One region of the Micrococcus sp. CH7 genome, then DNA from elsewhere that is predicted to be linked to it. Evidence: predicted binding sites of a transcription regulator. Region 1 holds the regulator's gene; each other region holds the start of a gene.
What was found. Region 1 encodes HrcA, which represses chaperone genes, less so after heat shock. Its sites were predicted from a motif close to TTNGCACTCGNNNNNNNCGAGTGCNAA; they were not measured.
Positions count from the first base shown of each region.

Region 2: groES (co-chaperone GroES) is a predicted target of HrcA. The motif match lies at 7,014-7,040, and genes of this name have one in related genera.
Region 3: groL (chaperonin GroEL) is a predicted target of HrcA. The motif match lies at 2,421-2,447, and genes of this name have one in related genera.

Region 1 is NZ_LOSQ01000021.1:78,577-86,894, reverse strand. Features, by position in the region: gene AUV08_RS06105 (PhoH family protein) at 1-511, opposite strand, end outside; gene AUV08_RS06100 (16S rRNA (uracil(1498)-N(3))-methyltransferase) at 552-1,313, opposite strand; gene dnaJ (molecular chaperone DnaJ) at 1,310-2,443, opposite strand; gene hrcA (heat-inducible transcriptional repressor HrcA) at 2,519-3,532, opposite strand; gene AUV08_RS06085 (DUF3097 family protein) at 3,704-4,564, shown strand; gene AUV08_RS06080 (DUF4870 domain-containing protein) at 4,659-5,078, shown strand; gene hemW (radical SAM family heme chaperone HemW) at 5,094-6,374, opposite strand; gene lepA (translation elongation factor 4) at 6,375-8,234, opposite strand.
Region 2 is NZ_LOSQ01000008.1:35,254-46,833, forward strand. Features, by position in the region: gene guaB (IMP dehydrogenase) at 1-1,127, opposite strand, end outside; gene AUV08_RS03530 (dicarboxylate/amino acid:cation symporter) at 1,313-2,746, shown strand; gene AUV08_RS03535 (BCCT family transporter) at 2,748-4,703, opposite strand; gene groL (chaperonin GroEL) at 4,825-6,432, opposite strand; gene groES (co-chaperone GroES) at 6,541-6,837, opposite strand; gene AUV08_RS03550 (hypothetical protein) at 7,471-8,448, shown strand; gene AUV08_RS03555 (ABC transporter ATP-binding protein) at 8,654-9,409, opposite strand; gene AUV08_RS03560 (iron chelate uptake ABC transporter family permease subunit) at 9,406-10,494, opposite strand; gene AUV08_RS03565 (ABC transporter permease) at 10,487-11,545, opposite strand; gene AUV08_RS03570 (siderophore ABC transporter substrate-binding protein) at 11,542-11,580, opposite strand, start outside.
Region 3 is NZ_LOSQ01000041.1:42,257-53,836, reverse strand. Features, by position in the region: gene AUV08_RS09585 (DUF4031 domain-containing protein) at 1-546, shown strand, start outside; gene groL (chaperonin GroEL) at 656-2,287, opposite strand; gene AUV08_RS09575 (LytR C-terminal domain-containing protein) at 2,606-3,670, opposite strand; gene AUV08_RS09570 (DUF3263 domain-containing protein) at 3,674-4,018, opposite strand; gene AUV08_RS09565 (uracil-DNA glycosylase) at 4,055-4,732, shown strand; gene AUV08_RS09560 (threonine/serine exporter ThrE family protein) at 4,746-6,665, opposite strand; tRNA gene AUV08_RS09555 (tRNA-Val) at 6,832-6,905, opposite strand; gene AUV08_RS09550 (S8 family peptidase) at 7,106-8,557, opposite strand; tRNA gene AUV08_RS09545 (tRNA-Thr) at 8,833-8,909, opposite strand; gene AUV08_RS09540 (thioredoxin domain-containing protein) at 9,030-9,890, opposite strand; gene AUV08_RS09535 (DUF4032 domain-containing protein) at 10,010-11,311, shown strand; gene treZ (malto-oligosyltrehalose trehalohydrolase) at 11,325-11,580, opposite strand, start outside.

The DNA.
Region 1 (8,318 bases):
CCATCGCCAGGTAGGTCTTGCCGGTGCCGGCCGGGCCGATGCCGAAGACGACGGTGGAGCGGTCGATCGCCTCCACGTAGTCCTGCTGGTGCAGGGTCTTCGCGCGGATGCGGCGGCCCCGGCCCGAGAGGATCGAGTCCAGGTGCAGCTGACCCGCGCCGCGCCCGGTGGCGGCGTCGCGGACGTGGTGGACCACCTGGCCCATCACCTCGGGGGTGACGGCCTGGTCGCGGCGGGCGATCGAGCGCAGGTCCTCGACGACGCGCCGCACCGTGGCCACCTCGGCCACCGGCCCGGCCAGGTCCAGCCGCTGGTCGCGGACCGTGACGTCCACGGTGGGGAACACGCCGCCGAGGATCCGCAGCAGGGCGTCCTGCGGTCCGAGCGTGCGGACCATGAGGTCGGCGGACTCGAACGCCACCCCCTCGTGCGCGGTGGCGGGCGGGGTCGGGGTCGTGGGGGGCACGGTCACGATGGGGCGGATCACCTCGGGGTCGCGGGGGCGGGACATCCCGACCAGTCTAGGCGTCGGCGCGCCGTCCTGCCGGGGCTCACCAGCGGCCGAGCCGGTGCTGGAGCACGGCGAGGGCGGCGGGGCCGGCCGTGGAGGCGCGCAGCACGTGCGGGCCGAGCCGCACCGGCACGGCCCCCGCGGCCACGCAGGCCTCGAGCTCGGCCGGGCCGATCCCGCCCTCGGGGCCCACGACGACGGCGATCTCGACGGCCGCGGAGAGTCGCTCCGCCGGCACCGCGGACACCCCGTGCTCCGCGTCCTCGTGCAGTACGAGGACGAGCCGGCCGCCGTCGTCGTCCCAGGCCAGCCCGGCGACCGCCGTCCCGGAGACGTGGTCCCGGACCGCGGGCACCCGGGCGCGACGCGCCTGCTTGGCGGCCGCGCGGGCCGTGTCCGCCCACTTCTGGCGGGCCTTGGCGGCCTTGGGGCCCTTCCAGCGGACGATCGAGCGCTCCGCCTCCCAGGGCACCACGGCGTCCACGCCGAGCTCGACGGCGGCCTGGACCGCCATGAGGTCCCGGTCGCCCTTGGCGAGGGCCTGGACGAGCACGAGCGCCGGGGTGGGCGCCGGCTCCTCCGCCACCGCGTCCAGCCGCACGGACACCGCGTCCGGGGCGGCCGCGAGCACGGTGCCGTGGCCGAGCGTGCCCGACCCGTCGGCCAGGAGCACGGCCTCCCCGGGGGCCAGGCGCATGGCCGCGGCGGCGTGCCGGGCCTCGGCGCCGTCGAAGACGACCTCCGCGCCCGCGCTCGCGCCGGCCAGGGCGCCCGGCTCGAGGTGGAACAGGGGGGCGGTCACAGGTTCCTCAGGTTCTCCCGCAGCCGGGCGAACATGCCCTTGGCCTGGGGTGCGCCGTGCACGACCTCCTCGCCGCGCACCTCGGCCAGGCGCTCCAGGAGCTGGCGCTGCTCGTCGTCCAGGTCGGTGGGCGTGGTGACCACCACGTCCACCTTGAGGTCGCCACGGCCCTGCCCGCGCAGGCGACCGACGCCCAGGCCGTGGAGGACCTCGACGTGGCCGGACTGCACGCCCGGGTCCAGGCTGAGGGACTGCTTGCCGTCCAGGGTGTCCAGCGTGACGGTGGTGCCCAGGGCCGCGGCGGCCATGGGGACGGTCACGGTGGTGGCCAGGTGGTCGCCCTCGCGGCGGAAGGTCTCGTCCGGGCGGACCGCGATCTCCACGTAGAGGTCGCCGTTCGGGCCGCCGCCCGGGCCGGCCTCGCCGCGGCCGGCGAGGTGGATGCGGGTGCCGTCGTCCACGCCCGCGGGGATGCGCAGGGTCAGCGGCGTCCGGGTGCGGACGCGGCCCTGCCCGTCGCACTCGTGGCAGGGCGTCGGGATGACGGTGCCGAACCCCTGGCAGGCGGGGCAGGCCTCGGTGGCCATGACGGTGCCCAGCAGCGACCGCACGGGGCGCTGGATCATGCCGTGGCCCTGACAGGTCTGGCAGGTCTCCGGCTGGGTGCCGGGCTCGCAGCACGAGCCCCCGCACCGCTCGCAGCGCACGGCCGTGTCCAGCTCAATGGTCTGCTCGCCGCCGAAGACCGCGTCGCGCAGGTCGATCCGCGCGATCACCAGCGCGTCCTGGCCGCGGCGGGCGCGGCTGGCGGGGCCACCGCGGCCGCCCTGGCCGGCCGCGTTCATGAAGGTCTCGAAGATGTCGGCGAAGCCCCCGAAGCCGCCCGCCCCACCGAAGCCGCCCGGGAAGCCGGCCTGGCCGTTCTCATTGCCCGTCGTGTCGTAGGCCCGACGCCGGTCCTCGTCCGAGAGCACCTCATAGGCGTGGGAGATGCGCTTGAACTGCTCGGCCGCCTCCGGGTCGGGGTTGACGTCCGGGTGGTGGGTGCGCGCGAGCTTGCGGTAGGCGCGGCGGATCTCCTCGGTGCTGGCGTCACGGCTGACGCCGAGCGTCTCGTAGTGGTCGGTCACGGTGGGGATTCCTCTCGGGGCGAGCGGGACGTGGGGCGGTGCGGGACGGGGCCCGCCAGGACGCGCGGAGGCACGTCAGGTGGTCAGGATGCGGGAGAGATAGCGGGCGATCGCCCGGACGGCGGCCATGGTGCCCGGATAGTCCATCCGGGTCGGACCGATGACGCCGAGCTTCGCCACGGCGCCGGGGCCGTAGGCGGCCGCGACCACCGAGGTGTCCGCGAGCGATCCGGCGTTCTCGGAGCCGATCCGCACGGACACCCCGTGGGCGTCCTGCTCCATCTCCGTGAGCAGGCGCAGCAGCACCACCTGCTCCTCGAGCGCCTCCAGGATCGGCCCGATGGACGCGCCGAAGTCCCCCGGGGAGCGGGCCAGGTTGGCGGTGCCGGCCAGGACGATGCGGTCCTGCCGGCCGGCCTCGAGCAGGTCCTGGACGGCCGCGGCCACGAGGGCCGCGGCCGGCCGGTGCTCCGGGCGGACCCGGGTGACGACGTCGTCCATCACGGCGGCCGCCTGCACCGGACCGAGCCCCAGCAGGGCGTCCAGCAGGAGGCCGCGGAGCACGGACAGCTCCGCCTCGTCGACCGGCCGGTCCAGGACGGCGTGCCGCTGGTCCACCCGTCCCGTGGACAGGATGAGGACCACGAGCAGGCGCGTGGGCGTGAGGGAGACCAGTTCGAGGTGGCGGATCGTGGAGCCGTCCTCGTGGGGGAACTGCGCGACGGCGACCTGCTGGGTCAGCTGGGCCAGGAGGCGCACCGTGGACTCCATCATGTGCTCGGTGTCCGTCTCCGGGTCCAGCAGGGTGCTCACGGCCCGGCGCTCGGCCGGGGACAGCGGCTTCACCTCGGAGAGGCGGTCGACGAACACGCGGTAGCCCTTGTCCGTGGGGACGCGCCCGGCGGAGGTGTGCGGGGCCACGATGAGGCCCTCCTCCTCGAGCGCCGCCATGTCGTTGCGCACGGTCGCGGAGGACACGCCCAGGGCGTGCCGTTCCACGAGCGCCTTGGAGCCCACGGGCTCGCGCAGCGCCACGTAGTCCTCCACGATCGCCTGGAGCACCTGCAGGCGGCGGGGCTGCTCCGACATCTCGGTCCTCCTCTGGTCCGTCGGGATCCGGGGCGACCCCGGAGGTGCCCCTGACTGGCACTCCGGCGGGTCAAGTGCCAATGCTACCGTCCGACCCGGGTGGACCACCCGACCGGTCCGCACGGCTTCGCTCACGGTGATCGCCCGGCCCCGTTGCTACCGTGCTCTCCCATGGACTGGAGCAGCTGGGGCCCCGCGGGCCACGACGACCTGACGCGCCGCCCCGCCCGGACCGTCCCCGATGTGCCCGCCGCCCCCGGCACGGTGGTCGAGGACGTGGCCTCCGGGTTCACCGGGGCCGTGATCGGCATCGAGCGCTCCGGCGGCGTGCACGTGGTGGTCCTGGAGGACCACCGCGGCGTGCGCCGCGGCTTCCCCCTCGGCGGCGGCTTCTGGATCGACGGCGAGCCCGTGACCCTGGTCCCCCCGACCGCCGCGGCCCCGGCGGCGCCGGCCCGCACCGCCTCCGGCTCGCGACGGGTCGAGGGGGCGCGCGCCCGCACCGCCCGCGCCTCACGCATCTGGGTGGAGGGCGTGCACGACGCCGAGCTGGTGGAGAAGGTGTGGGGCGAGGACCTGCGCCTCGAGGGCATCGTCGTGGAGCCCCTGCACGGCGTGGACGACCTCGCCGGGGCGATCCGCACGTTCGCCCCCGGCCCGCGGCGCCGGCTCGGGATCCTCGTGGACCACCTCGTCACCGGGTCCAAGGAGGAGCGCCTCGCGGCCGAGGCCATGCGCGTGCCGGGGGCCGCGGGCAACGTGCTCATCCTCGGCCACCCCTACGTGGACGTCTGGCAGGTCATCAAGCCCTCCGTCCTCGGCATCCCCGCGTGGCCCGTCGTGCCGAAGGGGCAGGACTGGAAGACGGGGATCCTGCGGGGACTGGGCTGGCCGCACGGGAGCAAGGAGGCCACGGGGCTGGGGTGGAAGCGGCTGCTCTCCCACGTCACCACGTACGCGGACCTCGAGCCGTCCCTGCTGGGCCGCGTGGAGGAGCTCATCGACTTCCTCACCGCAGCACCCGAGCACTGATCTCGGCGCGGCCCCCGCCCGCCCGCGCTATGCTGGCCCATGCCCTGCGCCCGGTCCCCGGCGCGCGGGTCCCGCGATCCAGGAGGAGCCCCTCGTGAACACCCGCGCGCAGCCCGACGCCGGCCGCACCGGCCACGGCCCGCCCGCCTGGCTCGTCTCGGCCGGCGGCCGCGGCGCCCCGCTCACGGCGAAGCAGGACCGTGACCGCGCGGCGCTGGCCCACCTCAGTCTGGCGTTCGGCGTGCTCGGCCCGCTGGTCGTGTGGCTGCTCTACCGCGACCGCGGCCCGTTCACCTCGCAGGAGTCGCGCGAGGCCCTGAACTTCTCCGGGCCGCCCACGCTCATCACGCTCCTGTTCTTCTTCCTGTCCCTGCTGCCGGTGGTCGGCCCGATCTTCGCGATCCTCGGCGCGCTCACGTGGGCCGCCATGGCGGTCTACGGCGTGATGGGCGCCTCGCACGTGTCCAAGGGCCGTCCGTTCCGGTACCCGTTCAACCTGCGCATCCTGCGCTGACCCGGGGCCGGCCGGTCAGAAGCCGGCCAGCGCCCGGACGATCGCGTCGTTGCGCAGCCGCCCCTCGAGCGTCGGGATGATGCGCCCGTCGACGGCGGCGCGCCCGTCCAGCAGGCCCGCGGCGATGAGTTCGGCGATCGCCCCGCGGATCCGCGCGGCCTCCCCCGGCGTCTCCGAGACGAGCTCCGCGGTCGGGAGCCCGCCCACCGTGCGCACCGCGAGCATGATGCGCTCGAGGCGCCGCGCGTCGGCGTCGGGCCGCTCGCGGCCGACGGCGGGGGTGACCCCCGTGGCCAGCCGCTGCGCGTAGGCGGCGGGGTGCTTGGCGTTCCAGAACCGGACGCCGGCGAGGTGCGAGTGCGCGCCCGGGCCGATCCCCCACCAGTCCTGGTCCTCCCAGTACGCCACGTTGTGCCGCGCGCGGTGGACCCCGGACCCCCGCGGATCCCGCGCCCAGTTGGACACCTCGTACCAGCGGTAGCCGGCGGCGCTGAGCAGCTCCTCGGCGAGCAGGTACTTGTCCGCCTGGTCGTCGGGGTCCACGTCCGCCACCTCGCCGCGGGCCACCTGGGCCCCGAGCTTGGTGCCCTCCTCCACGATCAGCGAGTACGCGCTCACGTGGTCCGGGGCCAGGACGACTGCGGCCTCGAGCGTGGCCCGCCAGTCGGCGAGGGACTCCCCCGCGGTCCCGTAGATCAGGTCCAGGGACACCTCCAGGCCGGCCTCGCGGGCCGCGGCGACGGCGGCGGGGACGGACTCGGGCCGATGGGTGCGCTCGAGCGTGGCGAGCACGTGCGGCATCGCGGACTGCATGCCCAGGGAGAGGCGGGTGAAGCCGCCGGCCGCGAGCTGGCGGGCGTACTCCGGGGTGATCGTGTCCGGGTTGGCCTCGGTGGTCACCTCCGCGCCGGGCGCGATCCCGAACCGGTCCACCGCCGCCTGGAGGATGCGCACGAGGTCCGCGGCCGGCAGGAGCGTGGGCGTGCCGCCGCCGAAGAACACCGTGTGCAGCGGGCGGGCGGGCACGTCCGAGGACGCGAGCACGTCCGCGGCGAAGTCCAGCTCCGCGACCGCCGACTCCCAGTAGTCGCCGCGACCCGCGCCGGGGCCAAAGTCGACGGCCGTGTACGTGTTGAAGTCGCAGTAGCCGCAGCGCACCGTGCAGAACGGCACGTGGACGTACAGGCTGAAGGTGCGCGCCGCGCCGTCGCGGGCGGCCGCGCGCACCCGCTGCCCGACGTCGGCCGGCAGCCGGCCGTCGTCGGGGACGGGCTCGCCGAGGGGCAGGGCGGGCACTTACTTCTTCGCGGCCTGGTCGGCGCCGGCGCCGTCCGAGGATAGGGCGGCGATGAAGGCCTCCTGCGGGACCTCGACCCGGCCGACCATCTTCATGCGCTTCTTGCCCTCCTTCTGCTTCTCGAGCAGCTTGCGCTTGCGGGAGATGTCTCCGCCGTAGCACTTGGAGAGCACGTCCTTGCGGATCGCGCGGATGTTCTCGCGGGCGATGATGCGCGAGCCGATGGCGGCCTGGATCGGCACCTCGTACTGCTGGCGCGGGATCAGCTCCTTGAGCTTGCCCGTCATCATCACGCCGTACGCGTAGGCGTTGTCCCTGTGGGTGATGGAGGAGAACGCGTCCACCTGTTCGCCCTGGAGCAGGATGTCCACCTTGACGAGGTCGGCGACCTGGTCGCCGTCGGCCTTCCAGTCCAGCGAGGCGTACCCCTTGGTGCGGGACTTGAGCTGGTCGAAGAAGTCGAACACGATCTCGGCCAGGGGGATCCAGTAGCGGATCTCCACGCGTTCCTCGGAGAGGTAGTCCATGCCCTTGAGGTTGCCGCGCTTGGCCTGGCACAGCTCCATGACGGCGCCGATGAACTCCGCCGGCACGATGATCGTGGCCGAGGCCATGGGCTCGCGCACCTCGAGGATCTTGCCCTCGGGGAACTCGGAGGGGTTGGTCACGGTGACGACCTCACGGTCCTCCCGGGTGACCTCGTAGACCACGTTGGGCGCGGTGGAGATGAGATCGAGGTCGAACTCGCGCTCGAGGCGCTCGCGCACGATCTCCAGATGCAGCAGACCGAGGAAGCCGACGCGGAAGCCGAAGCCCAGCGCGACCGAGGTCTCCGGCTCGTAGACGAGCGCGGCGTCGTTGAGCTTGAGCTTGTCCAGGGCGTCACGCAGCACGGGATAGTCCGAGCCGTCGATGGGATACAGGCCCGAGAACACCATGGGCTTGGGGTCCTCGTAGCCACCCAGGGACTGCTCCGCCGGGTGGGCGTGGTTGGTGACCGTGTCGCCCACCTTGGACTGACGCACGTCCTTCACGCCGGTGATGAGGTAGCCCACCTCGCCCGCGGCCAGACCGTTCGTGGGCACGGGCTCCGGGGAGGAGACGCCGATCTCGAGGAGCTCGTAGGTGGTGCCCGTGGACATCATGCGGACCTTCTCCCGCGGGGAGAGCCGGCCGTCCACGACGCGCACGTACGTGACGACGCCCCGGTAGGTGTCGTACACGGAGTCGAAGATCATCGCGCGGGCCGGGGCGTCCGCGTCCCCCTCCGGGCCGGGGATGGCGCGGACCACGCGGTCCAGCAGGTCCTCGACGCCGACGCCCGTCTTGCCGGAGACGCGCAGCACGTCCTCGGGCTCGCAGCCGATCAGGGAGGCCAGCTCGGCCGCGTAGCGGTCCGGATCCGCGGCGGGCAGGTCGATCTTGTTGAGCACGGGGATGATCTCCAGCTCGTGCTCCATGGCGAGGTAGAGGTTCGCCAGGGTCTGGGCCTCGATGCCCTGGGCGGCGTCCACCAGCAGGATCGCGCCCTCGCATGCGGCCAGCGAGCGGGAGACCTCATAGGTGAAGTCCACGTGCCCGGGGGTGTCGATCATGTTCAGGGCGTAGTCCACCCCGTCCACGGACCAGGGCATGCGCACGGCCTGGGACTTGATGGTGATGCCGCGCTCACGCTCGATGTCCATGCGGTCCAGGTACTGGGCCTTCATGTCGCGAGGCTGCACGACGCCGGTGGCCTGCAGCATGCGGTCCGCCAGCGTGGACTTGCCGTGGTCGATGTGGGCGATGATGCAGAAGTTGCGGATCACCGAGGGGTCGGTGGCAGCGGGCACCGGGGGGTTCGACGCCAGGGGCGACACGGGCACTTCCTCTACGGGTGACGGGGACGGGACTCTGACCGCCTAGTCTCTCATGTCCCGCCGCCGACCCGACCCGGACGCCGG
Region 2 (11,580 bases), on a different contig from region 1:
TCGGCGCCGGCCACGAGGGCCTTGCCGATGTCACCGGAGTGCTGCAGACCGCCGTCGGCGATCAGCGGGACGCCCGCGGGGCGCGTGGCCTTGGCCGCCTCGTAGATGGCGGTGATCTGCGGGACGCCGACGCCGGCCACCACACGGGTCGTGCAGATCGAGCCCGGGCCCACGCCCACCTTCACGGCGTCCGCGCCGGCGTCGACGATCGCCTTGGCGCCCGCGTAGGTCGCGGCCTGACCGCCGATGACGTCGACGTGCGCGGCCGCCTTGTCCTTCTTCAGGCGCGCGATCATGTCCAGCACGCCGTGCGTGTGGCCGTTCGCGGTGTCCACCACGAGGGCGTCCACACCCGCCTCGACGAGCGCCATGGCGCGCTCCCAGCCGTCGCCGAAGAAGCCGACGGCGCCGCCGACGCGCAGGCGGCCCTCGTCGTCCTTCGCGGCGTCCGGGTACTGCTCCGCCTTGTCGAAGTCCTTGATGGTGATCAGGCCGGTCAGGCGGCCCGCATCGTCCACGAGCGGCAGCTTCTCCACGCGGTTCTGGGAGAACAGGCGGATGGTCTCGGCGCGCGAGACGCCCTCCTGCGCGGTGATCAGCGGCATGCGGGTCATGGCGGTGTCCACCGTGCGGGTGGCCCACTCCTCGCGCGGGATGAAGCGGGTGTCGCGGTTGGTGATGATGCCCAGCAGCGTCATGTCCTCGGCCACCACCGGCAGGCCCGAGACGCGGTACTGGGCGCACAGCTCGTCCAGGTCGGCGAGCGTGGCGTCGGGGCCGATGGTCACGGGGTCCTTGATCATCCCCGACTCGGAGCGCTTCACGGTGTCCACGTGGCGGGCTTGGTCCTCGATGGACAGGTTGCGGTGGATGATGCCCATGCCGCCCTGGCGGGCCATGGCGATGGCCAGCGGGGCCTCCGTCACGGTGTCCATCGCCGCGGAGACGATGGGGATGTTCAAGCGGATGTTGCGGGTCAGCCGGGTGCCCGGGTCCGCGTCCGCGGGGATCACGTCCGTGGCGTTGGGCAGCAGCAGGACGTCGTCATAGGTGAGGCCGAAGAAGCCGAAGGGATCCGAGGAGGAGCGGACGGGCTCGGGGCTGGGACCGGTGCTGGTGTTGGTCACGAAGGCGCCTTTCGGGACGGGTGTTTCCGCGATTCTATGCCCGGGGGCCAAACCGGCGACCCGGGTGCGGGCCACATCACAGGACCCCCGCGCTGGGCCACGCGGGGGCGAGACGGGCGTCACCACGACGTCACATGGAGCAATCCGTTTCGGCGTCATGGTATTGGACCGCCTAACCTCCCCGGATGAGCACCGCACAGTCCTCCCCCGCACCGGCGCCCCGACGCCGGCTCCCCGCCTGGACGTCGAACTTCGGCTGGCAGATCGCCGCCGCCCTCGTCCTCGGCCTCGTCCTGGGCCTGATCGCCCGCGCGACGGGGCACACCTCCGAGCACCCGACCTGGCTCGGCGAGACGCTGGCCACCGTCGGCAGCATCTACATCAGCCTGTTGAAGGCCACGGTCGTCCCGCTGGTCTTCTTCGCCGTCGTCGCCTCCATCGCCAACCTGGCCCAGGTGACCAACGCGGCCCGCCTGGCCGCCAAGACCCTGCTGTGGTTCGCCATCACGAGCCTGATCGCGGTGCTCATCGGCCTCGCCGTCGGCGTCGTGCTGCAGCCGGGCGTGGGCACCGGCCAGACCGCGCCGGCGTCGTACCAGGCCAAGGACGTCGGCTGGCTCGACTTCCTGACCTCCCTGGTGCCGGCGAACTTCCTCGGCCTGACCGTCAAGACCACGGCGGGCGAGGACGGGGCGCTCGCCTCCTCCCCCACGTTCAACGTGCTGCAGATCCTCGTGATCGCGATCGTCGTGGGCGTGGCCGCGCTCAAGGTCGGCGAGAAGGCCGCCCCGTTCCTCACGTTCTCCCGCTCGGTGCTCGCGATCATCCAGAAGCTGCTGTGGTGGATCATCCGCCTGGCCCCGATCGGCACCATCGGCCTGCTGGGCAACGCCGTGGCCTCGTACGGCTGGTCCACGATGGGCACGCTGGCCAAGTTCGTGGTGGCGATCTACGTGGGCCTGGCCCTCGTGATGCTCGTGGTGTACCCGGTGCTGGCGCGCCTGCACGGGCTCTCCGTCAAGCAGTTCTTCACCGGCGTGTGGCCGGCGTTCCAGCTCGGCTTCGTCTCCCGCTCCTCCCTCGGCACGCTGCCCGTCACCCAGCGGGTGGCCGAGCGCAACTTCGGCGTGCCCACCGGCTACGCCTCCTTCGCCGTCCCGCTGGGCGCCACCACCAAGATGGACGGCTGCGCCGCGATCTACCCGGCCGTGGCCGCCGTGTTCATCGCCCAGTTCTACGGGATCGACATGAGCCTGAGCCAGTACGCCCTCGTGGCACTCGTGTCCGTGCTGGGCTCCGCCGCGACCGCCGGCACCACCGGCGCCACCGTGATGCTCACGCTCACGCTGTCCACCGCCGGGCTGCCCCTCGAGGGCATGGCCCTGCTCCTGGCCGTCGACCCGATCGTGGACATGGGTCGCACCGCCCTCAACGTGTCCGGCCAGGCCCTCATCCCCGCGCTCGTGGCCTCCCAGGAGGGCATCCTCGACCGGGACCGCTACGACGCCCCACGCGGCGACATCTTCGGCGAGGACGAGGAGGAGATCGTCGAGGCCCGCGCCCACGCGACCGCCGACTCCCGCGCCCAGCTCGTCGGCACCCCGGAGCCGCGCGCCTGAGTCAGCGGCCGGACGGGCCTGCTCCGGCGGGCCCGTCCGCGCCGTCCCCGTCCCCCTCGTCCAGGTACTCGCCCAGCACGTAGTCGTAGTCCACGGGGTTCCCGTCCTCGTCCGTGCGGCGGTACCAGTCGGTGATCTCTGCGGCGGTGGAGTCGAACCCCTCGCCGGCCGCGTACCAGCTGCCCGGCGGGGTGCGCTCCACCGTGAACGCGAAGTCGTCCCCGTACTCCACCAGGCCCCGCACCGTCGCCTTCTCGACGGCGGCCCGCTGGTACCGGTCACGGATCGCGAAGGGGTCGTTGGCCAGTTCGCGCTGGAGCGCGACCGCCATGAGGACGAGCACCACGGTGAACGGCAGCGCCGTGATGGTGATGAGGTTCTGCAGGCCGGTGAGCGCGGTGTCGCCGCCGGTCAGCAGCATCACGACCGCGATGCCCGCCATGCACAGTGCCCAGAACACCGTGATCGTGCGGCGCGGGGCCGGGGCGCCGCGCTGCGAGAGCTGCGAGTTCACGATCGAGGCGGAGTCCGCCGTCGTGATGAAGAAGACCGCCAGCATGACGATCACGACCGGGGCCACCAGCCCGCCGCCGGGCAGCTGGTCCAGGACCACCCAGAAGATCTCCGCCGGCGCGGGCAGCGACGCGGCTGTGCCGTCCGGCGCCACGGAGCCCTGGGTCCGCTGCAGCCAGATGGTGGTGCCGCCGATGATCGTGAACGCGCCGACGATCACCGCGGCCGGGATGAACAGGGCCCCGAGGACGTACTGGCGGATGGTCCGACCCTTCGAGATCTTCGCCATGAACACGCCCACGAACGGGGCCCAGCTGACCCACCACGCCCAGTAGAAGATCGTCCAGCTGGAGAGGAACTCCTGCATGTCCTCCCCCTGGGCCATCGAGGCGCCGAGGGCGTCCGGGGCGGAGGAGACGTAGTCCATCAGGACGCCGGGCACGATGTTCAGCAGGAACGCCGTCGGGCCGACGACGAAGAAGAACAGCGCCAGGCCGAGGGCGAGCAGCATGTTGATGTTGGACAGCCACCGGATGCCGCGGGCCACACCGGACACCGCCGAGAAGATGGTGCCGATCGTGAGCACCACGATGATCCCCAGCGCCACCGTGTTCCCCGGCGCCGACCAGCCCGAGACGATCTCCACGCCGCGGCCGATCTGCAGGGCGCCGATGCCCAGCGAGGCCGCCGTGCCGAACAGTGTGGCGATGATCGCGAGCCCGTCGATCAGGCGCGCGCCGACCGAGTCGCTGCGCTGGGAGTCGCCGAACAGCGGCGCGATGATCGAGCTCATCAGCGGCACCCGGCCCCGGCGGTAGGACACGTAGCCGACCGACAGACCGACGATCGCGTAGATCGCCCACGCGTTCACGCCCCAGTGCAGCGCGGCCTGGGCCAGCGCGCCCGTCACCGCCTCCTCGCTCCCCGCCTCGTACGCCCCCGGGCGCGGGGCCAGGTAGTAGGTCAGCGGCTCGTACGGGCCGAAGAAGATGATGCCGATGCCGATGCCGGCCGCGAAGAGCATGGCCGACCAGCTCGCCGTGGAGTACTCCGGCTTCTCCCCGTCCAGTCCCAGCGGGATCTCGCCGTACCGGGAGAACGCCAGGACGAGCAGGAACACCACCATCCCGATGGCCAGCAGGGCGAACAGCCAGCCGGCGTGGAGCATCACCCAGTCGAGGGCCGCGCTCGAGACGGCCAGCACGGCGTCCGGCTGCAGCACGCCCCACACCACGAAGCCGACCACCAGCAGGCCGACGACGGCGAGGATCACCCGGTCCACGCCGTAGCGCACCCGGCGGTCCTCCACGGACACGCCCGGCACGAGGGCCGGGTGGATGCCGTGCGGATAGGAGAACTCGCGGACGAAGCGGCGCAGCCGTGGCCGGGCCGGGGCCCGGGTCGGGTGGGACCCGGTGGGACGGGGCGGCGTGGGTGTGTCCATGGGCACACCCTAGAGGGCGCCCCGGACGGCGGTCGTCTCCCGCCCGCACGACGACGGCCCCTCACCCGGGCGGGCGAGGGGCCGTCGTCGTCGACCGGCCGCGTCAGGGCCGACGGAGGGGTCAGTGCTGGTGGTCGGCCTCGTCCTCCTCGGCGGGCTTGTCCGCCACGAGGGTCTCGGTGGTCAACACGAGGGCCGCGATGGAGGCGGCGTTGGCGAGCGCGGAGCGGGTCACCTTGACCGGGTCGATCACGCCGTCGGCGATCAGGTCGCCGTAGACGCCGGTCTTCGCGTTGAAGCCGTGGTTCGGCTCCAGCTCGGCGACCTTGGAGACCACCACGTAGCCGTCCTCGCCCGCGTTCTGGGCGATCCAGCGCAGCGGCTGCTTCAGGGCCTTGCGGACGATGTCCACGCCCACGGCGGCGTCGCCGGTCAGGGCCTGGACGTCGGCGTCGGTGTCGAGCGCGGTCAGCGCATTGATGAGCGCGGTGCCGCCGCCGGCCACGATGCCCTCCTCGAGGGCGGCGCGGGTCGAGGACACGGCGTCCTCGATGCGGTGCTTGCGCTCCTTGAGCTCCACCTCGGTGGCGGCGCCCACGCGGATCACGCCGATGCCGCCGGAGAGCTTGGCGAGGCGCTCCTGGAGCTTCTCGCGGTCCCAGTCGGAGTCGGTCGCGGCGGACTCGGCCTTGATCTGGGCGACCCGGGCCTCGACGTCCTCGGCCGCACCGCCGCCGTCGACGATGGTGGTCTCGTCCTTGGTGACGGTGATGCGGCGGGCGGAGCCGAGCACGTCCAGGTCGGCCTGCTCGAGCTTCATGCCGAGGTCCGGGGAGACGACCTGGGCGCCGGTGAGGATCGCGATGTCCTGCATCATGGCCTTGCGGCGGTCGCCGAAGCCCGGGGCCTTGACGGCCACGACGTTCAGGGTGCCGCGGATCTTGTTCACCACGAGGGTGGACAGGGCCTCGCCCTCGATGTCCTCGGCGATCACGAACAGCGGCTTGTTGGCCTGCAGGACCTTCTCGAGCAGGGGCAGCAGCTCCTGCACGTTGGAGATCTTGCCCGAGTTGATCAGGACGTAGGCGTCCTCGAGCACGGCCTCCTGACGCTCGGCGTCGGTGACCATGTACGGGGACAGGAAGCCCTTGTCGAACTGCATGCCCTCGGTGACGTCCAGCTCGGTGGAGGTCGTGGAGGACTCCTCGATGGTGATGACGCCGTCGGTGCCGACCGTGTCGAACGCGCGGGCCAGCAGCTCGCCGACCTCGTCGTTCTGGGCCGAGATGGCGGCCACGTGGGCCACCTCCTGGCCCTCGACCGGGCGGGCGTTCTCCTGCAGGCGCTGCTCGACGGCGGCCACGGCCACCTCGATGCCCTTCTTGACCTCGCCCGGCGCGGCGCCGGCGGCGACCTGGCGCATGCCCTCGTTCACGAGCGCCTGGGCCAGCACGGTGGCGGTGGTGGTGCCGTCGCCCGCGATGTCGTTGGTCTTGGTGGCGACCTCCTTGGCGAGCTGGGCGCCCATGTTCTCGTACGGGTCCTCCAGCTCCACCTCACGGGCGATCGTGACGCCGTCGTTGGTGATGGTGGGGGCGCCCCACGCCTTGTCGAGCACCACGTTGCGGCCCTTGGGGCCGAGGGTGACCTTGACGGTGTCGGCGAGCTTGTCGATGCCGGCCTGGAGGGCGCGGCGTGCGTCGTCGTTGAAAGCCAGCTGCTTGGCCATGACGGACGCTCCTTTCGTTCAGGGAGTCAGGGGGTGCGGGGACGCGAGGGGCCCGGGGCGCGCGCACCGGTGCGGTGCGCGCCGCTCACCGGGCCCGTCGCGGCGGGGTCACTTGGCGACGACGGCCAGCACGTCGCGGGCGGAGAGCACCAGGTACTCCTCGCCGCCGACCTTGACCTCGGTGCCGCCGTACTTGGAGTACAGCACCACGTCACCCTCGGCGACGTCGACGGGCACGCGGTTGCCGTTCTCGGCGACCCGGCCCGGGCCCACGGCCACGACCTGGCCCTCCTGCGGCTTCTCCTTGGCGGTGTCCGGGATCACGAGGCCCGACGCGGTGGTCTGCTCGGCCTCCAGGGGGCGGACAACGATGCGATCCTCGAGGGGCTTGATGGAGACAGACATGCTGCACACTCCTTCTTCGTCGACGTGCGGCTCCGGCGGGCTCGCCGGTCCGCTGATGCTGTGGTCTGCGGGTGCGCCACGGGCGTCAGACCCTCCGTCGTCGCGGTGCCGGACGGTCCACCTCGGGCATTGGCACCCGGTACCCCCGAGTGCCAGTCCAGACTCTACTCCGGGTTTTGGCACTCCTTCAACATGAGTGCCAGCCGTGTCCCCGCCGTCCGCCGTGGGCGGAGGCGTGGGGCGCGGTGCGGTGGGATGCCGTGGGGCGGCGGGCGGGGCGGGTTCCGAGCCCAAGAGCACGCGGAGTGGTCACGACGGCGGCCCGCAACCTGTCCCTCCCCCACTCCCCACCCTCCCCCCTCCCCCTCCGTGGGCAGAAACCGCACCCCCGCCCATCGCGTGGGCAGCATCCGCAGGTTTTCGGTCTCCGTGGGCAGAAGCGCCCTCTCTTCTGCCCACGGATGTTGCGTGGGCGGAACTCCTCGCAGTTCTGCCCACCGAGCCATGACGACGTCGTCCCGGCGGGACAACCGGCCGCCGCCGAGTCCTGCACAGCCGGCCCACCCTGCGCTGGTGTGCACAGACACGCGGCCCGCCCGGCCGTCGTCAGGCCGACCGCGTCAAGGTCGACCCATGTCCTTCGCCCCCGATCTCCCCCTCGTCCCCGTCTTCACCACCCGCGACGTGCTCGAACGCGGTCTGCCGCCCAGCCGGGTGCGGCGGTCCGACGTCCTCCGCCTCGCCCGCGGCATCCACCGTCGCCGTGACATGCCGCTGCGCACCTGGGAGTCTGCCGGGCTCCCGCCGCCGCACCACGGGGTCGGCCTCGACCTGCTGACCGCCCTCCTGCGGTCCCGTCCCGACGCCGTTCTCTCCCACGAGACGGCGGCGCACCTCCACGGCCTCCCGCTTCCCCCGGGCGGGGCCACGCGACGCGCCGCCGTCGAGATCACGTTGCACCGCGGCACCGCACGGGCGCGGATCCCCGGCGTCATGGAGCACCGCAGACCCCTGCCCGCCGGCCACGTCACCTCCGTGCTCGGGCTACGGGTGACGACGCCGGAACGGACCTGGCTCGATCTGTGCTCGATCGGCCACCCCTGGGACGAGGCATCCCTCGTGTCGGCGGGTGACCACCTGGTCCGTCACCCCTGGTCCCCGCGCGGCCGGCGGCCTCCCATCACCACGGTCACCGCGCTGCACGAGGCGATGCGGCCGCTCGGGCGGTTCGTCGGAAGACCGCGGGCGACGGCGGCGCTCGAGCGCGTACGGGTGGGTGCCGACTCGCCGCAGGAGACCCGGCTGAGGCTGGCGCTCGTCGAGGCGGGGCTGGGCGAGCCGACGCTGCAGCACGTGTTCGACCCCGGGCGGCGGGACGCCCCCGAGGCCGATCTGTGGTTCGAGGACTGCCGGCTCGTCCTCCAGTACGACGGCGAGGTGCACCGGAGTGCCGAGCAACACGCCCGGGACGCCCGGCGAGACCAGTACTACGCGGAGCGTGGGCAGATGACCCTGCACGTCACGAGCCGGGACGTCGGCGAGGGATACGCGCGGGTGATCGAGGCCGTCCTCAGACGACGGGCACAGGTCTCGAACGGCTGGGATGCCTGACGTCGTCGTCGCGTATGGCCCTGCCGTCCATGCGCAGGGGTTCCGTGGGCAGAAGCGAGGGTGCTTCTGCCCACGGAACCTGGAAACACGCGGGTTCTGCCCCCGGAAGGCGAGACCCGGCGGGTTCTGCCCACGGAACGCTCGCGTCGGCCGGGCACCCGACCCCCGCCCGGACCGACCCGGGCCGGCCTCACCGTCGCCCCGCTCAGTAGTACACGGCCAGCGGCCCGTGCGGTCCGTCCACCACGCTGCAGGGGGTCTTGAAGATTCGCTCCAGCACCTCAGGGCGCAGGATCTCGGCCGGGGTGCCGGTCTCCACCACCTGGCCGTCGCCCATGGCCACGATCCGGTCGGCGTAGTGGGCGGCGAAGTTGATGTCGTGCAGCACGATCACCACGGTCCGGCCCAGCTCGTCGGCGGCCCGGCGCAACTGCTGCATCATCTGCACCGAGTGCTGCATGTCCAGGTTGTTCAGCGGCTCGTCCAGCAGCACGTACTCGGTGTTCTGCGCCAGCACCATCGCCACGTACGCGCGCTGCCGCTGGCCGCCCGAGAGCTGGTCGAGGTACCGGTTCTCGAACGGGCCGAGGTTGAGGAAGTCGATCGCGTCGGACACGTGCCGCTCGTCCTCCAGGGTCAGCCGGCCGCGCGTGTACGGGTAGCGCCCGAACCCCACGAGCTGTCGCACGGTCAGCCGCGTCACGAAGTGGTTCTCCTGCCGCAGGATGGACAGGGTCTGCGCGATCTTCCGGGACGGCGTCGTGGTGATGTCGTGCCTGCCCACGGCGATCGTCCCGGCGTCGGCGTCCTGCAGCCGGCCGATCATCGTCAGCAGCGTGGACTTGCCCGCCCCGTTGGGCCCCACGAGCGCGGTCACTCCCCCGGCCTGGATGTCCAGGTCCACGGGCCCGATGCACACCTCGTCGCTGTGGCGCTTCACCACGCCGCGCAGCTCGATCACAGACGTCCCTTTCTCATCACGACGACCAGGAAGGTGATGCCGCCGATCAGCTCGATGACCACCGTGACCGCACCCCCCGCGTAGAACACGTGCCGCAGCACGAAGTAGGCGCTCGTGAGCACCGCGTACCCGGCCAGCGCCGCCACCGGGAGGATGAACCGGTGGTCGTGGGTGTCGACGAGGCTGTACGCCAGCGTCGCCACGAGGAAGCCGAGGAACGTCATCGGGCCCACGAGCGCGGTGGTCATGGCCATCAGCACGGAGACCAGCAGCAGCGTCACCATGAGCTCGCGCCGGTGGTGCAGGCCCAGGTTGGTCGCGGCGTCGGCGCCGAGCGCCACCGTGTTCAGGCGGCGGGAGCGCAGCCACAGCAGCGCGCACACGACGACGGCGATGGGCGCGGCGATCGCCACGTACTCGGTCCGGGCGTTGGAGATGTTGCCGAAGAGCCGCGCGCTCAGCAGGTCGAACGAGTTCGGGTCCAGCAGTCGCTGCATGAACGTGCTCAGCGCGGCCAGCCCGCCGCCCAGCACCACGCCCACGAGCAGCATCAGATGGACGCTGCCGTAGGGCCGGGAGAGCAGCCACGAGTACAGGGCCGTCGCCAGCGCCACCATGAGCGCGGCCTGGGCGAGGAACGGCCCCACCCCGGTCAGCACCGCGACGCCGGCGGCTCCCAGCACGTACACGGCGGCGGTCGACACGGCGGTGTAGAGCGCCTCGAACCCCATGATCGAGGGCGTGATGATGCGGTTGCCCGTCACCGTGTGGAAGCTGACGGTCGCGAAGGAGTGGCACAGCGCCACGATGCCGATCACGCCCAGGGACTCCACGCGCATCCGCGCGATCATCCAGAACGCGCGCGAACCGGGTTCGGCCTCGTTGCCCCACAGCAGGATCCCGGCGGTGGAGAGCACGGCGACGGCGGCCAGCACGGCGACGACGACCGCATACCTCCGGCGGTCGGCGGCGGTGACGAACGCGCCGGACCGGCGCGGGGCGTCGGCCTCGACGGGCCCGGCCGCGGTGGCGCCACCGGGCGGGGCGGGGAGGCGACCCGGGGCGGTCGCGAGCGGCTCAGCCATGCTTGGCCTGCCTCAGCAGCAGGGCGAGGAACACGATCGCGCCCACGAGGCCCAGGATCAGCGAGATGGGCACCTCGAACGGGGCGATCACGGTGCGCCCGATCAGGTCGCAGACGATCACGATCCACACGCCGACCATGACCACCCAGGGCAGGTTCGTCCGCAGGTTGTCGCCGCGCACCATGGACACGAGGTTGGGGACCACGAGCCCCAGGAACGGGAGGGCCCCGATCACCACGGTGACCACGCCGGTGGCCACGGCCACCATGGCCACGCCGGTGAGGATCACGGCGTCGTAGTTGAGGCCGACGTTCGTGGCGACGTCCTTGCCGAGGCCGGCCACGGTGAAGCGGTCCGCGATGACGAAGACCGCCACGCACACGATCAGCACGAGGAAGAGCAGCTCATACCGGCCGCGGACCACGGAGGTGAACGAGCCCGCGAACCACGCGCCCACCTGCTGCAGCATGTCCGTCTGGAGGGCGAGGAACGTCGAGGCGGCGCCCACGACGGCGCCGAGCATGATGCCCACGATCGGCACGATGAGGGAGGACTGCAGGCGCACACGCCGCAGGAAGAGGAAGAACACGAGGGTGCCGACGAAGGCGAAGAGGATGGCCCCGGCCATCCGGGTCACCAGGCCCGCCCCCGGCACGAGCACCATGGTCACCAATAAGCCGAGACCGGCCCACTCGGTGGTGCCCGTGGTGCTGGGCTCCACGAAGCGGTTCTGCGTCATGAGCTGCATGATCAGCCCGCACATCGCCATCGAGGCGCCGGCCAGCACGAGGGCGACCGTGCGCGGCACGCGCGTGATGGCGAACATCTCGCGTCCGCCCTCCGCGCCGACGTCGTACACGCCCACGAACAGCGAGACCACGATGAGGGCCGCGGTCACCACGACGCCGACCAGCAGCGGCCAGGTGCGCTGCCAGCGGGTGCGCTCGGGCCGCAGGACGGCGGGCGGGACCCAGCACACGCGGTCGCCCCGCCCCGGCTCCTCGAGCCGGGGCGGGGCGTCGGCGACGTGGTGACGCACGTCGAGAGTCACTGCGCGCCTTCGAAGGCCTTCGCGAGGTCCTCCAT
Region 3 (11,580 bases), on a different contig from region 1:
CACTACCACGACCCGGCCCACCTGCTCGCGGTGCTCGAGTCCGTGGACCTGCTCGAGCGGGCGGGGGCGGAGACCGGGCCGGATCCGCGTGCGGTCCGCCTGGCCGCGTGGTTCCACGACGCCGTCTACGTCGGGGACCCCGCCGCGCCCGCCGGCCAGGACGAGGCGGACTCGGCCGCCCTGGCCCGGAACGTGCTCACCGACCCGCGGCTGGCCGTGCCGGCCGACCTCGTCGACGAGGTGGCGCGCCTCGTGCTGCTCACCGCCGCCCACGACCCCGCCCCGCACGACGCGGCCGGGGCGGTGCTCTCGGACGCGGACCTCGAGGTCCTCGGCCGCTCCCCCGAGGCCTACGCCCGCTACGTGGCCGCGGTGCGGCAGGACTACGCGCACGTGTCCGACGCGGACTGGACCCGCGGTCGCGGCGCGGTGCTGGACGCCCTGCTGGACGCCGAGCGGCTGTATCGGACCGCGCCCGGCCGAACGCGCTGGGAGGCCGCCGCCCGCCGGAACCTGGCGGCGGAACGGGCCGCGCTGTCGGCCTGAGCGCACTGCCCCGGTGCTGACCCGGGACGCGGCGAGGCCCGCCTCCCCGGCGGGGAGACGGGCCTCGCAGGCTGGGCGCCCGACCGGGCCGGGCCGGCTCAGCGGCTGATCACATCATGCCGCCCATGCCGCCCATCGGGTCCATGCCCTCGGCGCCGGCGGCGGCCTTCTCGGGCTTGTCCGCGACGACGGCCTCGGTGGTCAGGAACAGGCCCGCGATGGACGCGGCGTTCTGCAGGGCCGAGCGGGTCACCTTCACCGGGTCGTTGATGCCGGCGGCCAGCAGGTCCTCGTACTCGCCGGTGGCGGCGTTCAGGCCGTGGCCGTCGTCGAGGGTCTTGACCTTGTCGGCCACGACGCCGGGCTCCAGGCCCGCGTTGAAGGCGATCTGCTTCAGCGGGGCCTCGATGGCGACCTTGACGATGTTCGCGCCGGTGGCCTCGTCGCCCTCGAGCTGCAGGCCGCCGAACGCCTTGGCGCCGGCCTGGATCAGGGCCACGCCGCCGCCGGCGACGATGCCCTCCTCCACCGCGGCCTTGGCGTTGCGCACGGCGTCCTCGATGCGGTGCTTGCGCTCCTTGAGCTCCACCTCGGTGGCCGCGCCGGCCTTGATGACGGCCACGCCGCCGGCCAGCTTGGCGAGGCGCTCCTGCAGCTTCTCGCGGTCGTAGTCCGAGTCGGTGTTCTCGATCTCGGAGCGGATCTGGGCCACGCGGCCGGCGATCTGCTCGGCGTCGCCGGCGCCCTCCACGATGGTGGTCTCATCCTTGGTGATGACCACCTTGCGGGCGGTGCCCAGCAGGTCGAGGGTCGCGTTCTCCAGGGACAGGCCCACCTCGGAGGAGATGACCTGGCCGCCGGTGAGGATGGCGATGTCGGCGAGCATGGCCTTGCGGCGGTCGCCGAAGCCCGGGGCCTTCACGGCCACGGACTTGAAGGTGCCGCGGATCTTGTTGACCACGAGGGTGGCCAGGGCCTCGCCCTCGACGTCCTCGGCGATGATCAGCAGCGGCTTGCCCGACTGCATGACCTTCTCGAGGATCGCCACCATGTCCTTCACGGAGGAGATCTTCGAGTTGACGATGAGGATGTAGGGATCCTCGAGGACGGCCTCCTGGCGGTCCGCGTCGGTCACGAAGTAGCCGGAGATGTAGCCCTTGTCGAAGCGCATGCCCTCGGTGAGCTCGAGCTCGAGGCCGAAGGTGTTGGACTCCTCGACGGTGATGACGCCCTCCTTGCCGACCTTGTCCAGGGCCTCGGCGATGAGGGAGCCGATCTGCTTGTCCGCGGCGGAGATCGAGGCGGTGGCCGCGATCTGGTCCTTGGTCTCGATCTCGCGGGAGGCGGAGAGCAGCTCAGAGGTGACGGCCTCCACGGCCTTCTCGATGCCGCGCTTCAGGGACAGCGGGTCGGCGCCCGCGGCCACGTTGCGCAGGCCCTCGCGGACCAGCGCCTGGGCCAGCACGGTGGCGGTGGTGGTGCCGTCGCCGGCGACGTCGTCGGTCTTCTTGGCGACCTCCTTGACGAGCTCCGCGCCGATCTTCTCGTACGGGTCCTCGAGCTCGATCTCCTTGGCGATGGAGACGCCGTCGTTGGTGATGGTGGGGGCGCCCCACTTCTTCTCCAGCACCACGTTGCGGCCGCGGGGGCCGAGGGTCACCTTCACGGCGTCGGCCAGGGCGTTCAGGCCCTTCTCCAGGCCGCGGCGGGCCTCTTCGTCGAATGCGATGGTCTTGGCCATGTGCAGGTCCTTTCTGGACGTCGGCTTCCTACTGCTGGTGGCTGACCCGCCCCGATGCCCGCGACGGACGGCCCTTGGGGGCCTCACCGGTGGACAGGTCCTCCTCCACGGCGCCGGACCGACCGGGGTACGGCTGGCAGTCGCGCCTTCGGAGTGCTAACCCCATTATGAGCACTCGCACCGGGAGAGTGCAAAGGGTCCGCGGTGCGGGGCCCGCCCTTCCGCGGACGGCGGACGGCCCCCGACAGCACGCCTCGGGAGGCGCCCCGCCGGGGGCCGGAAAGGGTGCGCGGCCGGAACGGCCGCACGACGGGCGGATCAGCCGGTGACGACCACCGCGACGCCGTTCACCTGCAGGTTCGGGGTCTGCAGGACCGGGAAGCCGAGCTCCTTGCCGACCGCCTCGGCGGCGGCCTGGTTGGCCGAGCCGTTGTACAGGACGGTGGAGGACTGGATGCCGTAGCCGCTCCAGTTCTTCGCGTCCACCGAGGTGTAGCCGGCGCTCGTGAGCCGCTGCGCGTAGGAGGCGGCGAGGCCCTGGGTGCGGGTCGCGTTGTACACGGTGACGTGGGTGCCGCGCACGGCCGCGGACTGCGCGGCTGCACGAGAGCTCGACGCGGCCGCAGACTGCGCGGCCGCACGGGAGCTCGACGCGGCCGCAGACTGCGCGGCCGCACGAGAGCTCGACGCGGCCGCAGACTGCGCGGCCGCACGGGAGCTCGACGCGGCCGCGGACTGCGAGCGCGAGGCCTCCGCCGCGGCGGCCGAACGGGACGCGGCGGCGCGCGAGGACTCCGCCGCCTGGACGGCCGCCGCCGACCGGGACGCCTCTGCGGACTGCGCGGCGGCCTCGGAACGCGAGGCCTCCGCCGCCTGTGCCTCGGCGGCGGCACGGGACGACTCAGCGGCCTCCGCGGCGGCACGGGACGACTCGGCGGCCCGGGACGACTCGGCGGCCTCTGCGGCGGCCGCCTCCTGCGCCACCCGCGAGGACTCAGCCGCGGCCGCAGCCGCGGAACGGGACGCCTCCGCCGTGTCCTCGGACGGGGTGGCGGACTCGGTCGCGGATGCAGTCGACACCGACGCGGAGGACGCCGAGGAGGACTCGGACGACGCCGACGTCGACGTCGACGGCTCGACCGCCGGGGCCGTCGTCGAGCTCTCGGCGGCGACGGGCTCGGAGCGGTCGCCGGTGAGCCACGGCAGGACGACGCCCACGAACAGGCCGGCGAGCAGGACGAGGCCGGCCACCCAGAGCAGCGGGCTCAGGCGGCGACCCCCGCCCGCGGCGGTCGCGCCGGCGGCGGCGAAGGACTCGCGGTGCGCGCCGCGCTGGTCCGTGTACTCGGGGACCTCGTCGAAGCGGTCGGGCTGGTAGGCCATGGGTCAGTTCTCCTGGCGGGAAGCGGGCGTGGACGGCGCCGGATCCGCGGGTCCCCTCCGGGCCCGGCTGCGGGTGCCGCGCTTGCGCAGCAGCCGCGTGACCAGCAGGGGTCGGTAGGCCAGGGCGGCCTCACGGTCCAGCAATCCGTTCAACACCTGATAATAGGCGGTCGGAGACAGCCCCAGACGCTCTCGGACGGCGTGGTCCTTGGCCCCGCCGTACCGCCAGGTGGCGGCCTCCAGGTCCAGGACCGCACGCTCCAGGTCCGTCAGCTCGTCCCGTCGCGCCCGCGCGCGGGCACCCTCGTCCGGGGCCGGATCGGGCGAGACGGGCGTGGGGTGGGACATGGCGGCCACTGTACCCACCCGGTCTACCCTCGGGGCATGGAGTTCATCGCGCCCCTGGATCCGGGCTGGGAGGCGGCCCTCGCCCCGCAGGCCGCCGCGTTCGAGCAGGTCGGCGAGGCCCTGCGGGCCCGCCGGGCGGCCGGAGAGCAGGTGCTGCCGGCGCCGGAGCACATCCTGCGGGCGTTCCGTCAGCCGTTCGCGGACGTCCGCGTCCTCGTGCTGGGCCAGGACCCCTACCCGACGCCGGGCCATCCGATCGGCCTGAGCTTCGCGGTGGACCGCCACGTGCGGCCGCTGCCCCGCTCCCTGGCCAACATCCACCGGGAGCTGCACGACGACCTCGGCATCACCCCGCCCGCCCACGGGGACCTCTCCGCGTGGACGGACCAGGGCGTGCTGCTGCTGAACCGCGCCCTCAGCGTGCGGGCCGGCGCACCCGGCAGCCACCGCGGCCTCGGCTGGGAGCAGATCACGGAGGCCGCGGTGCGGGCCCTCTGCGCGCGCGGCACCCCGCTCGTGGGGCTGCTGTGGGGAGCCGACGCGCGGCGCATGGCGCCGCTGCTGACGGCGGCGGGGGCCGGCGTCGTGGAGTCCCCGCATCCCTCGCCCCTGAGCGCCCACCGCGGGTTCTTCGGCTCCCGGCCGTTCAGCCGGGTGAACCGGCTCCTCGAGGCGGCCGGCGCGGCCCCGGTGGACTGGCGCCTGCCCGACTGAGCCGGGCCGCCGGTCAGCCGCGCTGGTGCATCACGAGCTCGGTGGGCAGCAGCGTGCCCATCCGGTCGGTGATCGGCTTGGCCAGGGTGTTGCCGAAGGCGACGCCGGCCGCGATCGCCACGACGATGACCGCGGCGTTGAACAGTCCCTCGACGCCCAGCAGCGTGGCCCCGGTCTCCACGGTGAACCCGTAGACGGACCGGAACATGGTGAGTCCGGGAAGCAGGAACAGCATGGACGGCAGGACGATCACGAGCGCCGGGGCTGCGAGCCGCTGGGCCACCAGGCGGCCGAGGAACCCGACCGCCGCCGCGGCGACCGCGGGCACCAGCCGGTCGCTGACCCCGATCTGCTGTGCGGCCAGGTACGCGCCGAAGCCGGCCCCGGACACGAGACCGCAGGCCAGGATCTGGGGCCACCGCGACTGCTCCACCCCCGCGTCCGCCATGCCCGCGGCCATCACGAGGCCCAGCAGCAGCAGCGGCGGATAGCTCAGCGTCCCCGCCTCGGCCAGGTCCAGCTGTTCGAATCCCACGAGATCCCCGATGCCCACGGCGATCATGATCCCGGCCATCACGCCGGCGAACACGAGCAGCGCGGAGAGGAAGCGGCCCGCGGCGGTCACCGGGAAGCCGTGGATGGCGTCCTGCACCGCGGTGACGAACCTCGCCGTGGGCAGGAGCATCATGATGCCGCCGGCGATCACCAGCGCCGGGTTGACCGGCAGGTCGAGGGCGTGGGCCATCAGCGCGATCACCGTGGCCGTGATCGCCCCGAACATCGTGGAGAAGATCTCCGGGAAGCGCGCCTTGTCCGCCTGGACCTTGAGCCAGAAGACCAGCCAGGTGGAGACCATGCCCAGGGCCGCGCCCGTCCAGGTCCCGCCGATGAACGGCACGAAGCAGGCCACGAACACGCCGGAGAAGAGGACCTCGAAGACGGCGGGGAACGGCTTGGGCTGATGCCGGATCTCCACGAGCCGGCGCTGGGCCTCGGCCCGGTCCACCTCGCCCGCGGCGATCTCCTCGACGAGCCGGTGGACGGCCACGAGCCCCTCGAAGTTCACCGAGGACGAGCGGACCACCCGCTGGAGGGTGAACGGGGCCTCGCCGCGTGAGGAGTCGGGCGCGTAGTTCAGGGAGATGGACTGGTTGGTCAGGTCCACCTCGGTCTCGAGGATCCCGTAGGCCTGCGTGGCCACGATGATCGAGGTCTCCACGTCCAGCGAGGCCGCGCCGAAGCTGAACATCGTCTCGCCCAGCTTGAGCGCGAAGTCCAGGGTCGTGCGGGCCTCAAGGGCCTGCGCCTCCGCGCGGCGCTGCTGCAGCGTGGAGTGCATGCGGCGCCCGTACGGCGAGGAGTGCAGGCGGTCGGCCAGCACGAGCGCCTGCGTCGGCAGGTTCTCGACGAAGACCTCGCGGGAGCGCCGGCCGCGCCGACGCCCGCGCTTCTCGGGCGGGCCCACGGGGACCACCGGGTCCGGGACGGTGATGTCCGGCGCGGGGATCACGTCCGGGGCGGGCAGGGCGCCGTCGGCCTCCGCGGGGGCCAGGACGGAGGTGGGCACCTGCTCGGACAGCGGCGGCTCGGTCAGGGGCGCGTCCGCGGCCGGCTCCGGCAGCGTCTCCTCCGGCTCGGCCGATTCCTCCGGCTCCGGCGCCGGCGCCGGGACCGGATCGGCGGCGGCGGGGCGGACCACGGGCGGCAGCGGTTCGGTCGGCTCGACGGCGACCGCGGCCGCGGCCGGGTGGGCCGACTCCGCCGGGTCGAGGTCGAGCAGGCCGGGGTCCTCCGGGTCGATCGCGAGGTCGCCGACAGCGGCGGCGTCCTCGGCGCCGGCCGGGCGCAGCACGGGGATGAGCGTGGGGACGGCCGGGGGCTCCGCGATGCGGGGGTCGAACCGCGCCGGCTCCTGGGTGCCCTCCTGCTCCATGCGGCTCACCCTCTCCTTCCGTATGCGGGCGCTGGACGCGAGACGGCGGTGGGCCGAGCCCCGCCGACGCGTCCATCCAACCACGCCGACACCTCCCCCGCCGGGGCCTTCGGCACCGCGGACCGGGGATGCGAAAGGGCCCTCCCGGAGGAGGGCCCTGCTGCGGTGGATCTTACTGGACTCGAACCAGCGACCTCTCGCGTGTGAAGCGAACGCTCTAACCAACTGAGCTAAAGATCCGGGCGTCGCCCCATGGGGGTGACAACTCGAAGAACGATACCTCAGGCGGCGTCGCCTGTCCACCCGGGCGACGGCCGCCCCGCGCACGGCGGAGCGGCCGTCGAGAGCCGACGAGCACGTCAGGCGTCGGTCAGCGTGGCGCCGGGCTCGAAACCGCCCTGGGCGACCAACGAGGCCCCGGCGCCCGGGGCGGGCCCCGGTCAGGAGCTGCCGCCGAGGGAGGAGACCGCCCTGGTGGCGTCCGCCAGACCGGCGCCGCAGCCTGCGTAGCAGGTCACCGGCATGGACCGGGCCGTGGACGTGAGGGTGGACTCGACCTGGGCCGGGGTGAGGCTCGGCTGCGCGGCCAGCAGCAGGGCGGCCAGGCCCGCGACGTGCGGGGTGGCCATCGAGGTGCCGTTGTAGGCGGCGTGGCCGGCCGTCGTCGGGGTGGTGGCGCCGTTGTTCACGGTCGAGATGATGTTCGCCCCCGGAGCGGTCACGTCCACGGCGGAGCCGTAGTTCGAGAACGAGGCGCGGGCGCCCTGCGAGGTGGAGGCGGCCACCACGACGGTGTTCTGGCAGTTGGCCGGGCGCACATTGGCGGCGGGCTGGTTCTCGTTGCCCGCGGCCACGACGACGGGCACGCCGCGGGAGACGGCCGCGTTGATCGCGTTCTGGTAGGTGGTGCCGCACATGCCGGAGCCACCGAGGGACATGTTGATGACGTCCGCCGGGTTCGGGTTGGCCGGCACGCCCGCCACCGTGCCGCCGGCAGCCCACACGACCGCGTCGGCGATGTCGGACAGCGAGCCGCCGCACCTGCCGAGCACGCGGATCGGCTGGATCTTCGCGTTCGGCGCCACACCGACGACGCCCTGGGAGTCGGCCACGGCCGCGACGGTGCCCGCCACGTGGGAGCCGTGCCACGAGGAGTCGGAGGCACCGGCGGTGCCGCACTCGCCGGCGGCGTACCAGTCGCCCTCGTCACGCGGATTGGAGTCGCGGCCACCGCCGTCGCGCGCCGCCCTGCCGTCGGAGATGAAGTCGTAGCCGGGCACGACGTTGCGGTCGAGGTCCGGGTGGGAGGTGATGCCGGTGTCGATGACGGCCACGGTCGCACCGGAGCCCGTCGTGCGATCCCACGCCCCGGGGACCCGCATGCCGTGGCTGCCGGTGAAGCCCCACTGCTGCGAGTAGAGGGCGTCCACGGGACTCAGGCCGGTGGCGGTGAGGAGCGCGTCCGGCTCCACGGCCTCGACCGCCCCGGAGGCCTTCAGGTCGGCCATGAACTTCGCGGACTCGGCCTGATCCAGCTTGCGGTCCGCCTTGACCACGCGGGAGCCGAGCGCGGTCTCACGCAGCTCCTTCACGGAGACGCCGGCCTCCTTCGCGGCCTTGCCCCAGGCGTTGGCGCGGCCCTTCGCGTGGGCGTTGGCGGCGGTCTCCTTGTAGGTGACGATGAAGGAGTCGTAGCCGTCGGCGCTCGGGTCCTCGACCTGCGCCGCCGCCAGGGGTGAGGCGGCGGTCGGGCTCGCTGCCGGTGCGGCGGGGGCGCCGCCGGAGGGGGCCGCGAGCGCGGGGGACGAGGTCAGGGTCCCGCCGGCGAGGACGGCGCCGGCCACGAGGGCGCCGATGCGGCGGCGGGTGCTGCGGGGTGTGGAGGACTGCACGGGATCTCCTCGGAGTTCTGGGTCACCGGATGCGGGCGCCCGAGGGGCTCGGGCCAGGGTGACTGAGCTCACGGTAGGGTCACGATTCCGTCACGGCGAGGCCGCGGGCCGAAGTCTGGCGGATGGTCGAGGCATCTCTCGCGGTTCCGCCAGCCGGGCCGGGCGGATGGTCGGGGCGCGCACAGCGGCACCCCAGCGTCGGCCCGCGCCGGACACGACGACGGCGCCGCGCCCTCCCGGCGGAGGTGCGCGGCGCCGTCGGGCCCGCGGTGGGGTGGAGCCCCCTGCCGGATTCGAACCGGCGACCTGCTGTTTACAAGGCAGCTGCTCTGGCCAGCTGAGCTAAGGAGGCCGGCGGCCGGCGCCCGGGGGCGCCGCGGCCGACCCTCCCAGCGTACAAGGCCCGGGCGGACGGCACGGGGCGCCCCCTGCGTGGGGACGCCCCGCGGACCTCGGCGACGGGTCAGCCGGGTCAGCCGGCGATCTTGGCGCCCGCCCAGTCGGCGAAGGTCTTGTCCTCGCCGTCGAGGGCCCAGTTCTTCCCGTCCACGAACACGGTGGGGGTGCCGGCCACGCCGGCGACGCGCGCCTGGCGGGTGGTGTGCTCGACCGCGGAGCGGAACGTGCCGTCCTCGACGCAGGAGGCGATGTCCGCGCCGTGCTCCTGCGCGAGCTGCGTGATCGCCGCGTTGTCCAGGCCCTTGCCCTGGTGCTCGTCGTAGGCGGCGAACAGGGCGGCCACGAAGCCGTTGTAGGCCTCGGGCTTCTGGTCCGCCACGCAGTACGCGGCGTTGGCGGCGCGGGCCGAGTAGTTCTGGTTATTCGGGGCGCTCAGGTAGTCCACCATCCGGTACTCGACCGTGGCCTCACCCTGCTCGAGCCACTGCTCGATCTGGTCCGCGTTGGTGGACTCGAAGTCCGCGCAGTGCACGCAGTTGAAGTCCGCGTAGAGCACGATCCGCGTCGGCTCGCCGTCCGCCCGGGCCTCGGTGTTCGGCAGGGTCTCGGGCTGGGAGCTCGCGGACTGCTTCGGCACCTCGATCTTCGAGGGGTCGACCTCGCGTTCTCCCGCGCCCTCCGCCAGGGCCGTGGCCGAGGCCAACTCGATGCCGCCCTGCTCGTTCGCCACGGCGGGGATGGGGCCGGCGGTGGCGGCGTCGTCGCCGTTGCGGTTGAGCACGAACGCGACGACGAGGCCGATCACGAGCACCACCGCGAGGACCGAGCCCCAGATGACGCCGGTGCGGCGGCGACTGTCCTTCCTGCGCTGCTCCTCCTGGATCTGGCGGGCACGCGCACGAGCGTCCGTCGCCGAGGTGTGCGAGCCTGACATGTTCCGGGCCAAGGGTCCTCCTCGTGGGGCAGTCGGTCCGGGTCGAGCACCGGAGCCGGCGGGCAGCGGGCGCGCCGCGCCAGGCGAGCATAGCGGCCCTGTCTGGAAGGATCGTGACCATGGACACCGCCGAGACCCCCTCCCCCGTCGATCGACTGACCATCACGGGCGCCCCGTCGGGGGACGCGACCGAGGACCCGGCGACGTCTCTGCTCGCCCTGCCCTGGGTGCTCCCCCTCGACATGTGGCCGCGTGAGGTGCTGGCGGCCCTGCCGCGGGGCATCTCCCGTCACGTGGTGCGCTTCGCCCGGATGGGCGGGGGCATCGTGGCGGTGAAGGAGACCACCGAAGAACTCGCGTTCCGCGAGTACCGGCTGCTGCGCCGGCTCGAGCGGAGCCCGGCGCCGTCGGTGGTGCCGGTGGCCGTGGTCACCGGACGCACGGAGGACGACGGCACGCCCCTGCCCGCCGCCCTCGTGACCCGGCACCTGCGCTTCTCCCTGCCGTACCGCGCCGTGTTCTCGGAGCGCCTCGAGCGCCGCACCCTCGTGCGGCTCATGGACGCGCTGGCGACGCTGCTCGTGGAACTGCACCTCGAGGGGTTCATCTGGGGTGACGTCTCCCTGTCCAACGTCCTGTTCCGGCGGGACGCGGGCGGGTTCGCCGCTCACCTGGTGGACGCCGAGACCGGCGAGCTGCGGGAGCGGCTGTCCAACGGCCAGCGCGAGCACGACCTGGACGTGGCCGCCGTGAACGTGGGCGGCGAGCTGCTGGACCTGCAGGCCAGCGGGCTGCTGGACCCGGAGGTGGACCCCGTCACCACGCCGGACCTGCTCGTGGCCTCCTACCGCCGGCTGTGGGACGAGCTGACCGAGCCTCTGCTGTTCCCCCGCGCCGAGCCGTGGCGCCTGGACCGCCGCGTCCGCCGCCTGCAGGAGCTCGGGTTCGAGCTGGCCGAGTACTCACTGCGCGCCGCCGACGCCCCCGGGATGATGATCGCCCGGCCCGTCGAGATCCACGCGGGCTACCACCGCCGTCGGCTGACCCGCCTCACGGGACTCGAGGTCCAGGAGAACCAGGCCCGCCGGCTGCTCGTGGACATCGAGGCCGCCCGCCGGGAGTGGGACCCGTACATGGACATCGAGGCTGCGGCGCACCGCTGGGTGGTGGAGGTGTTCGACCCCGTGGTCCGCTCGGTGCCCCTTGAGCTGCGAGCCAAGCTCGAGCCCGCCGAGGTGATGCACCAGCTCCTCGAGCACCGCTGGTACCTCTCCGAGGCCCGCGGCCGGGCCGTGCCCCTGCAGGAGGCGGTGGACTCCTACGTGGACACGGTGCTGCGGGCCCGCCGCGACGAGGACGCGGTGGCACTGCACCCCACGACCACCATGCTGCGCGCCGTCCCGCCTGCGGACGCGGACTGACGCCGGACACGGCTCAGCGGCGCAGGAGCAGGAAGCCGGGGGCCGGGACCGCCGCCGGCACCGTGCCGGGGCCGAGCGGGCCGTGGTCGCCGTGGCCGGCGAGCAGCTCCGCCCGCGTCAGGTCCGCGGGCACGGGAAGCGGCTCCGCGCCGAGGGCGACGAGCAGGACGACGTCGGCGTCCTCGCCGGCGCGGGTGAGGCGCACGTGGCGCCGGGCCGCGTCCACCTCGGCCCGGACGCGGTCGCGGCGAGGGTCGGTGAACTGGGGC